DNA from 2 places in the Eionea flava genome. Region 2 is predicted to be linked to the other one. Evidence: predicted binding sites of a transcription regulator. Region 2 holds the regulator's gene; the other holds the start of a gene.

Region 1 (3,275 bases), 950 kb from region 2:
CCTGGACCACGTGGACGAGCGCCCACTAGTAATGCATAGTCTGTATCTTTGAATGCCACTGTAGCATCATCTGTTGTCACCATACCCGCCAATAGCGGAAATGCACAGTCATCCAACTCCATCGCCACACCTTTTAAAGCGTTAAGCGCTGGTGTAATTTCTAGCATTTGCAAAATAACAGGTTGGTCTTTACCCAACATTTCACCGGCTGCAATGCGAAACAATAAAGAATAACTAATTTGGCCAGCAGCGCCAGTTACGGTAACTCTAACGGGTGATTTCACTCTTTTTCTCCATAATTAATATTGGGTAAGTAACATCTGAATAATGAAGCATCATTATAAAGTGTTTTAATGTAATTTCATCTAGTCTAGACGAACTATTCAGTCACGCCATTTATCCTCGTGCCTTAGTTACACAGGGACTGATAACGTTGTGATAATTCGCGATACAGCACTTCTTTGAAGTCCGGTGACGAGGCATCAATCGTTTGTACAATATCCACTAGGTGTTCGTTGTCTTCTTGACCACCCCATAGCTTTTGATAACTGCCATCTTTATATCCATGATCTTGTCGAAATAAATTGAGAACATTTTTGCCGACATATCCGGTATATAACGCATCGAATGACATTGACGTCGCTTGCATTAGGCCCGCGAACGATTCAACCGAGAAATGTTGCGTCGTTAAGGTTTTACCCGCAAAGACTTCGACTGCACTATGAAAATCTACATCGCCAACTTTCGCTAATGCAGACTCTAGCTCACCAGCAATATCTTCAGCAGAAACGGTCTTCACCAGCAACATACTTAATCCAAAATGCCAAACATCAATCACCTCTAACTTAACCTGTTCTATATCTGGCGATTGTTTTTTCCACCATTTCCATCCGTAGTGATCCATCAATTCAGCGCACTCAATCCAAATTGCTCGATACCACTCAAACCCCTGCTCGCGCCAATCAGAATGCACTTTGGTGTTCATAGCATCCTGTAAATCTAACATTACTTGAATCTGTGTCCGCACCGTTGGTATACCTCGCTGTTATCTTAAGCCGTGAGCTTACTGGTGAATACTCTAATATTTACTAATTTTATCACGCTTACCCATCGAAATGTTGCTTCAAAATCACAGCCTGACTCAAACGTTCACGTGAAAGCACCAATGTCATATTGCTGTCATGATATGGCTTTATGGTCACCGCATGATTTTATTCATTCCTGCCGAGCACACAAATGAGGCCAGAAGAATGCGTTTATTACAATACATACACCATGTAGATTTATACACTTTCGACTGGTGTTTAAAACGTAAACATCATCGGCGTATTGTATCCATCAGTCGATGGGTTTCTCGTACCGCAGATGGTTATCTGTATGCTTTTGCAACAATAATGGCTGCTTACTTTTATCGCTGGGATATTGTCAAAATATTAGCCATTACTTTTAGTGTGGAACGTCTCTGCTATTTTTTTCTTAAAAATAAACTAAAGCGTAATCGTCCACCCCAAGTCATACCCGGCTACCAAAGCATCATAAAGCCGGCGGACCAATTCAGTTTTCCTTCCGGCCATACCTCTGCGGCTTTTTTAGTAGGGACTATTGGTGTTACCTATGACCCTATTTACTGGTTACTGCTTTTATTATGGGCACCACTGGTCGGTATATCTCGTGTGATGCTAGGTGTTCACTTCCCAACCGATATTGTCGCTGGCAGCATACTAGGTATTTCTATTGCTCAAATTTGTTTATATTGTATTGCGTAAAAAGAGTTATTAATGAAAATACTATATGGTGTACAAGGCACAGGGAATGGCCACTTATCACGCGCACGCGCAATGAATAAAGCGCTTAAACAATACAAAAATATTAACGTTGATTATTTATTCAGTGGTCGTCAGCGTGAGCATTATTTTGACATGGCGCCATTTGGTGATTTCACTTGTCACTCCGGGCTCACTTTTATCACCCATGGAGGAAAAATTAGCCCTATTGCCACCCTACGTGAAAATAAACTTCGCCAATTATTTCAAGATATTAAGCAGACTAACTTGAGCCGTTACGATTTAGTCATTTCTGACTTTGAGCCTATATCTGCATGGGCAGCTAGGCGGCAGAATATCCCTTCATTAGCTATAGGCCATCAATACGCTTTTCTGCATGACATTCCCAAAAAAGGAAACAATTTACTCACCGACGCAGTGATGAAATTTTTTGCCCCCACCGAGCGGCAAATTGGTTTGCATTGGCATCATTTTAACCAACCTATTTTGCCACCCATTATCGATATAGATCACCAACCAACACTGACTATTGATAATAAAATTGTTGTTTATTTAGGTTTTGAATCTACAAAGTCGGTCATCGATCTACTGTCCTCGTTTAATCAATATGAATTTTTTATTTACGGCCCCAATATTCAACAAAAAAAATCTCAAGGACATCTTCATTTACACCCAGTAGATAGAGATGGCTTTAAGCGCGACTTGTTATCTTGCAACGGTGTTATCACCAATGCAGGCTTTGAGCTCGCAAGCGAAGCAATTAGTCTGGGCAAGAAGATATTGGTCAAACCACTACACGGCCAAATGGAGCAATTATCTAACGCCTATGCTTTAGAAAAATTATCACTAGGAATGACGATGCCACATTTAGACAAACAGGTGGTCGATGCGTGGTTAACTGATTTTTTAGGAAAGAAAGTTGTTTATCCTGATGTTCCAAAAGCACTCGCCGAGTGGATTAATAGCGGTATGCAAGAAAGCAACGACGCGCTCGCCAATAAGCTCTGGCAAGCAACACACTCCCCAGATATTCCACTGTTTGCCAACTAGCGCGTTAGGCCTTTTGTCCACCGGCTGCTTTAGGAAACAAACGATAGAAATTCTGCGTTGTCGCATCAGCCAGTTCGGCAAACGTCACTCCTTTTAGTTCAGCAATATATTCGGCCACTTCACGCACATACTGTGGCTCATTAGACTTACCACGAAACGGAACCGGTGCCAGATAAGGTGAATCGGTTTCTACCAATAAACGATCCATTGGGATTTTTTTGACAACCTCGCGCAGCTCCGTCGCATTTTTGAACGTCACAATACCGGATATAGAAATCATGTAATTCATATCAATAGCTTGCTTGGCCATATCCCAACTTTCAGTAAAGCAATGCAGTACTCCTGCCGATACCTCACTGCCATATTCTCGAATGAGATTCAGCGTATCTTCACGCGCATCGCGAGTATGTACAATAACGGGTAATTGCGCACGCTTTGCGG
Region 2 (11,354 bases):
AAAGATAAAGAAATTGATCGCGAATACGGTACGGCCATGCGCGAATTGATTACTTACATGATGGAAGATCCACGTAATATTAGCCGTTCAATGAATGTCATTTGGGCTCTACGTTCGCTAGAGCGTATTGGTGACCATGCTGGAAATATTTCAGAACAAATATTTTATTTAGTGAAAGGTTTGGATGTTCGTCATAAAACGGCAGATGAAATGGCAAAAGAAGTCAATAAATAAAGCGGAGAAGTCCTTTGTAAATACGTTAAAATGTCGGCTCTATGCCGACATTTTTTTTGCGATGATAATAATCATAAGTCTTGATTGATTTTATTCGCCATGTTGAATATTTTTTTAATCCTCTTTTCTAGACGCTATTTACTTATTTAAAGTTTCCAATTTCTCAGCGGCTTTTTGGCCGATATTTCCACCACTTTGTGCGGCGCGTTGATAATAGTTGATCGCACTTTTCTTTTGATTTTTCGATAATGCAATTTCACCTAGATAATAGTTAGCAATACCGGTTTCAAGTAATGAATTGCTCTTAATTAAATCTTTTTCGGCCGCAGAATTATTTTTTAGTTCTTTATTCACTAAGCCACGGTAAAAGTATCCTGCAAAATAATTGGGTTCTAATGAGGCGGCTTTATTCAACGATTTAATAGCCTCTTTTGATTTATCCATCTCGCTCAGTATGCGGCCTTTTGTAATGTGAAAGCGTGCTTCTTTAGGTTGTCTTTTTATCGCCTCTTGCGTAAGTGCTAGCGCCTCTTTCCATGATTTTTCTTTAGCTTTTGTTATCGCCTCTGCATGTTTCTCATAAGCTTTTTTATCTTTGCTAATTTGTTGAATGGCCTTTTTATAAGCCGACTTATTGCGCTTTCCTTTGGGCAAACGAGAAGCGAGAATTTGGTTTTTTTCTACACGTTCGGCAGAAGGAGGGTGGCTGGCAAAAAGTCCATCAACCCAATTACTTTTTGCTCCACTACCTTGTGATAACGTTAAGAAAGTTTGTTGTAGTTCAACCGCTGCTTGCGGGTCATAAGCGGCTTTGACCATATAATTAATACCATAATGATCGGCTTCTAACTCGTGATCCCGACCGTAACGTGCTTGCACAGCGGATGCGCCTAATCCTGCAATTTGGGTATAGGCACTGTTGCCAGAAGCTTGACCAACAATTTGAGTGCCGAGTTGGAGCAACATTCCTTGAGACATCTGACTCGCGCCATGTCGTGCTGCGGCATGAACCACTTCGTGACCTAATACGGCCGCTAGCTGCGCCTCGTCTTCTAGCAAGATTAATAAGCCGCGGTTAATTGCAATCTTTCCACCCGGAAGTGCCCAAGCGTTCGGTACATCATTATTAAGCACAACAAATTCATACGGGAGGTTGGGTTGCCCACTGAAAGACGCCAGTTTTTGGCCAATACCATTAACATAAGTATTGAGCTTGGGGTCTATAGTGTAAGTGCCCCCTTGAGACTGTTGACTGGGCTCGTATTGTTGTTCGCCAATAGCCAGTTCTTGGCTTGTACTCACTAACGACAATTGCCTTTTTCCCGTCACTGGGTTGGTTTCGCAGCCAGTCACCAACGTTAGAGTGATAGTGACGAAAACGGTTGCCTTTATGAGTCGGTGAAGTGAGTTATACATGGAGCACTCTCCTAGTTTTTCTTAGATTATCGTATAATGATGCCGCGTCGCTAGAGAGATCTCAAGCCTTATGACGTTCTCGCTATTTAAAATTACGTATAACGCTATAAAGGTTTTTATAATGACGTCAGCATTACAGGTTATTGAGTTATTCGCAGGCAATGATCCGCAAGGTCAGCCGGTGGTTGAGCGCTTATCGGTTAGGCAAAATGAAGATGATAGCTTTCAACTGGTTAAATCTCCTGCGTTTATTAAAGGTTTGGCGAGTGGAGATGTTGTTAAGCTATTGCCTGATTCTAAAGCCTTCGAGATTAAGCAACATAGCGGTAACTTGTGTATTCGCGTGTATGCCAAAAGCCATTTATCTGAGATGGGTGAGCAGTTAACTCCCGAGTTGGAAAAATTAGGGGGTGAATTAGATACCGAAACAGACCGTTTTCTGATTTACAGCATTCACGTTAGTTGCGGTTTCACCACTATTGAGGCGTTGCTTAACCGTTATGTGAGCGATAAAGGGGGATTGTGGCTGTATGGGAATGTCTACGATCCAGAAGACGGCGTAACACCGCTCAATTGGTGGCATGACATTCTGAAGCCAGAATAAGCACTGGCTCACATAAGCCCAACTAATTACCGCTATCTTTTAAAAGGTTATTATTATGTTATTGGTTATTTCTCCTGCAAAAAAGCTAGATACTGATAGCCCTGCGCACGTCACTAAAAGCACGCAGCCCGTATTATTGGACGATGCTGAGCAGTTAATTCGTGAGCTTAAGCCGTTAGCACCTCAAGATGTATCGGAGTTGATGCATATTAGTGATAAGTTGGGGCTGTTAAATTATGATCGCTATCAACAGTGGCAGCGTCCATTCACCAAGGATAATGCGAAACAAGCCGTATTGAGCTTTAAAGGCGATGTTTATGTAGGTTTGGATGCAGAATCCCTTAACCCTACAGAGTTAACCTTTGCTCAAAAGCATCTTGCTATATTGTCAGGCTTGTATGGTGTGTTGCGCCCTTTAGATTTAATGCAAGCTTACCGCTTAGAAATGGGCACTCGATTTGCTAATAGTCGCGGTAAAGACCTATACACGTTTTGGGGCGATAAAATTGCTGCGCGTTTGAACAAACAGTTGCAAGGGCATGAGAACCAAACGATTATAAATTTAGCCTCTAATGAGTACTTTAAAGCTGTCGATAAATCCACGCTTAAGGCCAATATTATTACGCCTATTTTTAAAGATGAGAAAAATGGTGTTTATAAAATTATTAGTTTTTATGCCAAAAAAGCGAGGGGAATGATGGCTGCTTACGCTATTAAGAATCAACTGGAAGACCCAGAAGCCTTAAAGGGTTTCGATACAGCGGGATATCAATATCAGCCGAGTCAGTCTAGTGATACAGAGTGGGTTTTTACACGCGAAGAGCAATAGTCGATCTTCGCGGTAATGTGAGAAGGTATTGAGCGCGCGTGTTACTGCTGTTGTTCTTGCTGTCTTTGCCACTTACGGTAGTTAATTAACCATTCACGGTAGTCGGCGTAGGCCTCGCTTGCAGGGTCGTTATTTTTTCTCCATTCACGGTATTCTGCAAATGAAGTGGGCTCTTCAGTGTTATAGACAGTGTCGTCTGTGTTTGTGTTCTCCACCTGCTTTGGCTGGCTGCTACAAGCGCTGATCCCTATTGCTAGGCAAACAAAAAAAATAATCTTCACATCTATGTACCTTCAATCTACCGGTGAATTGAATAAGATAAAGCACTGACTGGTAGGAGTTATAGCTCAAAGCTATCAAGTGTTTTCTTTTCATAGTTTTAAAAAAATCAATAGCAAAAGTATATCACCTTAAACCGTGACGGGCATCTGCTCGAAATGCCCACAATGGAATAAGTACAGTATTGTCATATAACTGTCATGTTTCGTGGATATTATTCTCACCGTTAAGCAATTTGAATCATTTAATTATTAATAACATCCTTTAGGGGGTCAATGTGAAAACATTAAAACTAGCAGCAGCGATTGCTGTATCTGCATTAACGATGACAACAATGAATGCATCTGCACGCGACAATATCAGTATTGTTGGTTCATCAACGGTTTACCCATTCGCAACGGTTGTTGCTGAGCGTTTCGGTAAAACTACCCAGTTTAAAACACCAACAATTGAGTCTACTGGTTCAGGCGGCGGCGCAAAACTATTTTGTTCTGGTAATGGTACCTCTCACCCAGATATTACAAATGCATCGCGTCGCATGAAAGTGTCAGAATTCAAAAAATGTCAGGCAAACGGGTCAGACGTTGTTGAAGTACTTATTGGTTTCGACGGTATTGTTGTCGCGAATGCCAAAGGTAAAGCGCCAATGTCATTGACACGTAAAGACCTATTCTTAGCATTAGCGAAAGACGTGCCTAATACCGATGGCTCTGAGACACTGATTCCTAACCCATATAAAACATGGAAAGATGTTAACCCTGCGTTACCGGCTAGCGCGATTGCGGTATTTGGACCTCCTCCTACATCAGGTACGCGCGATGCGTTTGCTGAGCTAGCAATGGAAGGTGGTTGTAAAAAAGTTGACTGGATCAAAGACATTAAGTCACAGTCTAAAAAAGCGAAAAAAGCCGGTGATAAAGCATTAGCTAAGTCACTAAAAAACAAATATAAAGGTATTTGCCACAATGTACGTGAAGACGGCGTTTACATTGAGTCAGGCGAAAATGACAACCTTATCGTACAAAAACTGACTAAAAATCCAGAAGCTTTAGGTATCTTTGGTTTCAGCTTTTTGGAAGAGAATGCATCAAAAGTACAGGCTTCTATCATCGAAGGTAATGCGCCAACGTTTGAAACTATTGCCGACAAAAGCTACCCAATCTCTCGCCCACTATACTTCTACGTTAAGAAAAACCACGTAGGTGTTGTTCCTGGCATCGAAGAGTATATTGCTGAGTTCACTAAAGAAAGCACTTGGGGTCCTGAAGGTTATCTTGCTGAGCGTGGAATGATTCCTCTATCTGATGATTTACGTGCTAAGTATGGTAACAATGCAAAGGGTTTAATTGCATTAACAGAAGCAGACTTCCAATAATTATAATGAGATAAACTTCGCTAGAAAAAAGTAAAGTTTAGCGAAGATACTGCATAGCAAACGGCTTAGTGATTATTCACTAAGCCGTTTTTTTATGGCTAATGGATACACGTTTTATGTTTCTATTTATTACTTTTCCATAAAATCACTTATACTTTTTACTCTTTCATTGAACGAGTAAAAAGTATCATGCTCAAACCTTTTTCCCAAGCGTGCATTAACAATCGTGATTTTATATTAGAGCACTTGCGAGTGCTGCTGAATGATAATGATCTAGTGTTAGAAATTGGTAGTGGTACAGGTCAACATGCCGTGTATTTTTCTCAGAAATTGCCTCATGTGATATGGCAAGCCAGCGACCTTGCAGAAAATCACGAAGGTATTTTGGCATGGATAAATGACGGGGCGACTGAAAATTGCATGCCGCCTTTAGTTGTTAATGTGATGGATGATGTATGGCTACCGAAAAAGTCACCCCAAAAAGTGAATGTTATCTTTACCGCTAATACATTACATATTATGTCGTGGGAATGTGTCACTCATTTTTTCAAAAAAGCCCACTCCGCTTTGCAGCCTAAAGGTTATGTTGTTACCTATGGGCCGTTCAATTATAACGGCGATTATACAAGCGAAAGTAATGAACGCTTCGATCAGTTTTTGAAAGCATCTAATATGGAAAAAGGGATTCGAGACATTGAAAAGCTTAATAAGCTAGCACTTGATCATTATTTACAACCTATAGCCGATCACCCTATGCCAGCCAATAATCGTTTATTAGTTTGGCAGTACCAACCTAATGAATAATATTACTATCCGTTGTGAGTTCTGAGCTAATATTGCCTTCATAGAACAAAAAAGCAGGTTGTTTCTTCAGCAACACGCTGTAAATATATCCTATAAGCTTCGTGGCAGCTTGACCTACATGGAAGTAGGGAATGCAGGTTTTGCAGGAGCAAAAACCTGTCCCTGCTGCCAAGAGTTGCTGAAGAAACAACCTGCTTTTTTGTTCGGAGTTTTAGAGTGCACCACGGATATTACTCTTTTTTAAAGGGTAGATGTTCGGCTGCCGCGAGTAAGTATTGCTGCACTTCTTTTTCTTCTTGCGTTAAAAAGCGTGCGATAGCTTGTGAAAACTCTGTGTGTTCTATCCAGTGAGAAGAGTGTGTTGTGATAGGGGTAAATCCTCGCTGTATTTTATGTTCACCCTGTGCGCCGGGGTCAAATCGAATGAGTTTATGTTTAATCGCGTATTCGATACCTTGATAATAACAGGCTTCAAAATGGAGTCCGTCGTAATCATCAGCGCAACCCCAGTAACGACCATACAATGTTTCGCTATCTTTAAAGCAGAGCGCTGCCGCTACCCAGTCGCTGTTATTTTTATTTTTTTCTTCTCCCATGTTGTCGGACTGGTCAAACGCTTGGATGACAATGATACTTTCACCCATTGCTTTTGCCAGAACAGGAAAAAAAGAAGGGGATAAATAGCCTTGATGTCCGCTACGCTTATAGTACGTAGATTGGTAAAAATGGTGGAATTGTTGCCATTCTTTGAGCGATAGTTGATCGCCGGTTTTTATTGTTAGACTAATACCTTGGTGTACAATTTTTTCACGTTCCTTACGAATATTTTTACGTTTACGTGAAGACATTGTGGACAAAAAATCATTAAAGTCAGAATAATATTTTTTGTCTGTATGATCGTTATTAAACCAATGATATTGATAGCCGACTCGTGCTAGCCATTTTTTATTATTCCATTGCTGACGATTTTTTTCAGTCAAAAATAATATGTGACAAGAAGAAAAGTCCTTCTCATGCGCTTCGTTATGAATGGCGAGCTGTAATTCTTCAATAATTTCAGGTATCGAGTATGCGTCATCAATTCCCCATCGCTTACCTGTAGCGGGGGTAAAAGGAATAGCATTGACTAGTTTAGGGTAATAGTCGAAGCCATGTCGACGATAAGCATCTGCCCATGCCCAATCAAACATATACTCGCCGTAAGAATGCGTTTTGATAAATAATGGCATTACAGCGATTATTTTCTGCGTTGTAGTATCAGATAGCGTGAGATGGTGTGGCTGCCAGCCTGTTTCTGTAGAAGTGCTGCCGCTATTTTCAAGTGCCGAAAAAAATTCGTGCCGCAGAAAAGGGTAGTCGGTACCGCATAAACGATTCCATTCTTCTTCAGCGATGTAATTAATGGATGGGTGAAATTGTGCGTTGTAATTTGAAATGTCAACAGATCTCAATGTTGTGCAAAAGTAATGTTGCGCACGTGTTTTGTGAAAAATAAATCATGCCTTATTCATCAATATGTACACGTTCCTTTGGGAAAATGGCACTGAAAGTACTTCCTTGGTTAATCCGGCTGGCAATATTTAAGCGTGCGTCGTGGCGCGCTAGAATATGCTTTACGATGGCTAAGCCTAAACCTGTGCCGCCGGTTTCTATCGAGCGGCTAGCGTCGACGCGATAAAAACGTTCGGTTAGTCTTTGCAGGTGCTGTCGCTCAATACCATAACCTTTATCGGTAACTTTTACGTCGATACCGCCGACAAAGTTTTTCGTAGCGGTAACAATAATAGGTTGGCCTGCAGGTGAATATTTTACGGCATTAATGACAAGGTTCGAGAAGGCACTGTGTAGCTCTTTTTCACAGCCATCAATTGACCACTCTGGAGGGCAGTCCAAGGTGATGCTCACGTCTTGTTGATGATGTATCGTTTTCGCTTCATCAACAATCATGTGTAATAGTGGTCGCAGTGCTACGGGTGCTTGCTGCTTACTAATTTCTTCGGTTTCTAGCTTAGATAGCATGGTTAAATCATTAATCAGCGTTTTCATGCGTGATGCTTGTTGCTGCATTTGCTGTACAGGCTTTTTCCAAGGATCACTGTCTTTTTGTGTATCACTTAGTGTTTCTAAATAACCTAATATTACGGTTAACGGTGTGCGTAGTTCATGAGAAACGTTAGCGACAAAATCTTTACGCATTTGCTCAAGTTTATACAGCCTAGAGGCGTCACGAACTATGAGTAACCCTTCGCCTTCGCCAAAATGATTAAGGCGAAATTCCAAACGTTGCTCTTCGTTATTAGATGCGGGGAGGACTAAGGGTTCGTCATGATCGCCATGGTAGAGATAGTTGACAAAAACAGGGTGGCGGATGAAATTGGTAATAGGGCTGCCTATATCGACACTGCGCAAGTTGAGTAAGCGACGAGACGATTTGTTAAGCCAGCCGATCGTATGATCAGGGTTCAGGAGCACTACAGCATCAGTGAGTGCACCGGTCATGGTTTCAACACGGTGAATAACCGCTTTTAAGCGCCTTTTTTCTTTGAGCTGTCGTTTTTTGTCTCTACGTAGGTGGTCAAAAATATCACCCCATATACTATCGGCGTCCGGTATTGTTGATAGTTTATTGTTTTGTAGCCAGTGATTTAACTTTTTAATTTGGCGTAAATGCCATATTAGGTAGAGCAGTGTCACCATAAATAATGATAATAGTAATTCGCCACTGACCAAGCCAATCACTAAGCCTGTTAGCCCTAAAAAGAACAAGCGTTGTATTTCAGCAGAGAAGTTATTGTGCAAAATGGCAGTCTCTTAAAATGGTGGGTCTTCGTGTGAGCGTCTATTATTATTTTTTGAGCGCACGGTAGACTACGCCCATCGAATGGGTGCCAAGGTGGGTGGCATTGAATCGAAGGCAATCTATCATGTTATGGTTCGCGCTATAACACATTATTTGACTTCGGCAGTATAACTGAGACGGTCTTTAAATGATAAGCGCGCCCCCCATTTTTTACTTGCGTTGGAGATAAAATTAGCCGTTGGCAGCCAGCTTTGCTGAAAACCGATAGCCTGCGCCGCGTACCGTTTGAATGAAGCGATCATGACTGGTTAGCGCTTTCCGTAAACGACGAATGTGTACATCAACGGTGCGCTCTTCCACATACACATTACCACCCCACACGTGGTCGAGCAGTTGGCCGCGTGTATAGACTCTATCTTGATGTGTTAAGAAAAACTCTAATAAGCGATACTCTGTTGGCCCCATTTGTAGTGGCTCATTATGAATAGTGACCACATGTCCTACAGGATCCATGCGTAAGCCCTCAATCTCTATCGGGTCTACAGCACTTGCGGCTTCTGTACGGCGCAATACGGCTTTAAGCCTAGCCACTAACTCTCTTGGGGAAAAAGGTTTGGTAATGTAGTCATCAGCGCCGACCTCTAAACCCTGAATCTTATTATCCTCTTCCCCTTTTGCGGTCAGCATGATGATGGGAATACTTGCCGTCAGCTCATCCTTTTTTAAGCGTCGAGCTAAATCAATGCCACTGGTGCCGGGTAACATCCAATCGAGTAAGATCAGACTAGGCTTTTTGTCGATAATCAGTGTATGCGCACTCTGCGTATCCGCTGCTTCTAGGCATTGGTAATCTGCCATTTCTAATGCGACGCGTAACATATCGCGAATGGCGGATTCGTCATCAACAATGAGTATGGTTTTGTTCTGGCTCATAATCTGTCTATGTGGGTCGTTATCAGAGGCTATCATTAAATATAGCGTATGTTACGTTTTTATGACAGTGAGGCTCTTAAGGGCACGGTAAGTGAATATGTAGTTAAATTGTCGCGAAATGTAGCAATATGCCGATAAAAATTGCAGCTCCGACCCATTGGCTGTGTAAAAATGCGCGAAGGCAGGCGTCCGGTTGACGGTGTCTAATTATCCACTGTTCGTAAGCTATTAGTCCGATGGCGCCGATAACTCCCGCATAATAGCCCAGATTTAAGTCAAATCGTTGCCCGACCATTAGCCAGCCGACGACGGCTAAGGCTTGGATGCTGGCAGTAATGAGTCGATCATTATCTTCAAATAATATAGCGGTTGATTTAACACCAATTTTTTTGTCATATTCTCTGTCGGCCATAGCGTAAAAAGTATCGTAAGCGACAGTCCATAATACATTGGCGGTGTATAACAGCCATAAGCCTGAGTGCAGAGTTTCCGTTTGTGCAGCGAACGCCATGGGAATACTCATGGAAAATGCCATCCCCAGTACGACTTGCGGTAAGTGGGTAAATCGCTTCATAAACGGATAAGCAAAAGCTAAAAAGACCGCCGCTATTGCAAGATAGATAGTAAGGCTATTTGTGAATAGCACCGCAATAAATGCGATAGCAGTAATGCTAGCCAGTAAATAGCAGGCAGATTTTATGCTTACGGCGCCACTGACAAGGGGGCGATCGGCTGTTCTTTTTACGTGACCATCGACACGGCGATCAGCAATATCATTAATGACGCAGCCCGCAGCGCGCATAGCAATAACGCCAATGGTGAAGATACATAAGATATCCCAATCGGGCATACCCTCTGCTGCTAGCCATAGCGCCCAATAAGTCGGCCAAAGTAACAATAGAATGCCAATGGGACGATGAAATCGCATCAATTCCCAGTAGGGTCTAATAGAAGAAAGAGAAAAAGGGTTCATAAGCGAAGATCACTGACAATGCATTAGGTGCTCAAAACGTATTAATAGCTAGTAGTGTATCAAGTATGGATAAACGTTTATCGTTTAATTTAACCAGATAGCGAACGGGCTGTACGAAACGGATAGGTTTTGGATATTCAAATGCAGTGGTTTCATATACTATTGCTGACATTCGTAAGCCTTAAGTGCGTAACGCGCTTGATTTTTGAGGTTTGGGCACTACGTTAACGAGTCAACCATTTCATTTACATTGATAAAATAAAAAAGGAATCACCATGAAATTATATCGTTTCGCTGCGGTTACTGCTGCTACTTTGGTTTTAGCCGCTTGCGGTGCCGATAAAGCACCTGAAGAAGCTCCGGCGACTGACACTGCAGCGACAGAAGAAGCGTCGCCATTAAGCACGCTAGATCAGCGTTTAAGTTATATTGTTGGCGAAAATATGGCTCGTCAGTTCTCTAGTGATGGCATTACGCTAGATACAGATACATTGGCTTTAGCGGTTGCAGATGTTGCTGCTGGCAGTGAGTCTCGTCTATCTGAAGAAGACAAGCGTAATACCATTCAAGAAATTCAAACTCGCGCTCAGGAAAAACAAAAAGCAGAGAATGATGCTTTGGCGGCAGCCAATAAAGAAGCGGGCGCTGCTTACCTTGCTGCAAACGCGACTAAAGAAGGTGTTGTGACCACAGCGAGTGGCTTGCAGTATAAAGAAGTCACTGCGGGTGATGGAGAGACACCGACAGAGAATGATACCGTGACCGTAAACTATAAAGGCACATTGGTTGATGGCACCGTATTTGACAGCTCTTATGATCGCGGTCAGCCTGCAACCTTCCCTGTCAGTGGTGTTATCCCGGGTTGGATTGAAGCACTACAGTTGATGAATGTCGGCGATAAGTTTGAATTAGCGATTCCTTCTGACCTAGCTTATGGCCCTGGTGGCACCGGTCCAGTTATTGGTCCAAATGCGACGTTAATCTTTGAAGTTGAATTGTTAGAAATTCAGCGTGCTGAAGTGCAGGAAGAAGCCGCTCAATAAATTGCACGTTTGAATGGTAAAAAAACAAAAAAGCCCTCTTATGGAGCACTACTGTCCCACAGTT

Evidence for each region. The regulator PhoB, encoded in region 2, activates phosphate uptake and scavenging genes when phosphate is short. The targets are predictions, from matches to a motif close to TGTCATAAANNTGTAACA.
Region 1: ACZ5O6_RS04680 (phosphatase PAP2 family protein) is a predicted target of PhoB. The motif match lies at 1,167-1,184, and genes of this name have one in related genera.

Annotation. Positions count from the first base shown of each region.
Region 1 is NZ_AP036018.1:1,012,044-1,015,318, reverse strand. It holds gene ACZ5O6_RS04690 (malate dehydrogenase) at 1-284, opposite strand, end outside; gene ACZ5O6_RS04685 (dUTP diphosphatase) at 410-1,006, opposite strand; gene ACZ5O6_RS04680 (phosphatase PAP2 family protein) at 1,251-1,766, shown strand; gene ACZ5O6_RS04675 (MJ1255/VC2487 family glycosyltransferase) at 1,779-2,834, shown strand; gene ACZ5O6_RS04670 (TatD family hydrolase) at 2,839-3,275, opposite strand, start outside.
Region 2 is NZ_AP036018.1:57,472-68,825, forward strand. It holds gene phoU (phosphate signaling complex protein PhoU) at 1-234, shown strand, start outside; gene ACZ5O6_RS00265 (M48 family metalloprotease) at 373-1,650, opposite strand; gene ACZ5O6_RS00270 (DUF4265 domain-containing protein) at 1,769-2,254, shown strand; gene yaaA (peroxide stress protein YaaA) at 2,310-3,083, shown strand; gene ACZ5O6_RS00280 (hypothetical protein) at 3,125-3,364, opposite strand; gene ACZ5O6_RS00285 (substrate-binding domain-containing protein) at 3,688-4,737, shown strand; gene ACZ5O6_RS00290 (DUF938 domain-containing protein) at 4,927-5,541, shown strand; gene ACZ5O6_RS00295 (GNAT family N-acetyltransferase) at 5,772-6,992, opposite strand; gene phoR (phosphate regulon sensor histidine kinase PhoR) at 7,045-8,340, opposite strand; gene phoB (phosphate regulon transcriptional regulator PhoB) at 8,573-9,274, opposite strand; gene ubiA (4-hydroxybenzoate octaprenyltransferase) at 9,378-10,247, opposite strand; gene ACZ5O6_RS00315 (FKBP-type peptidyl-prolyl cis-trans isomerase) at 10,523-11,290, shown strand.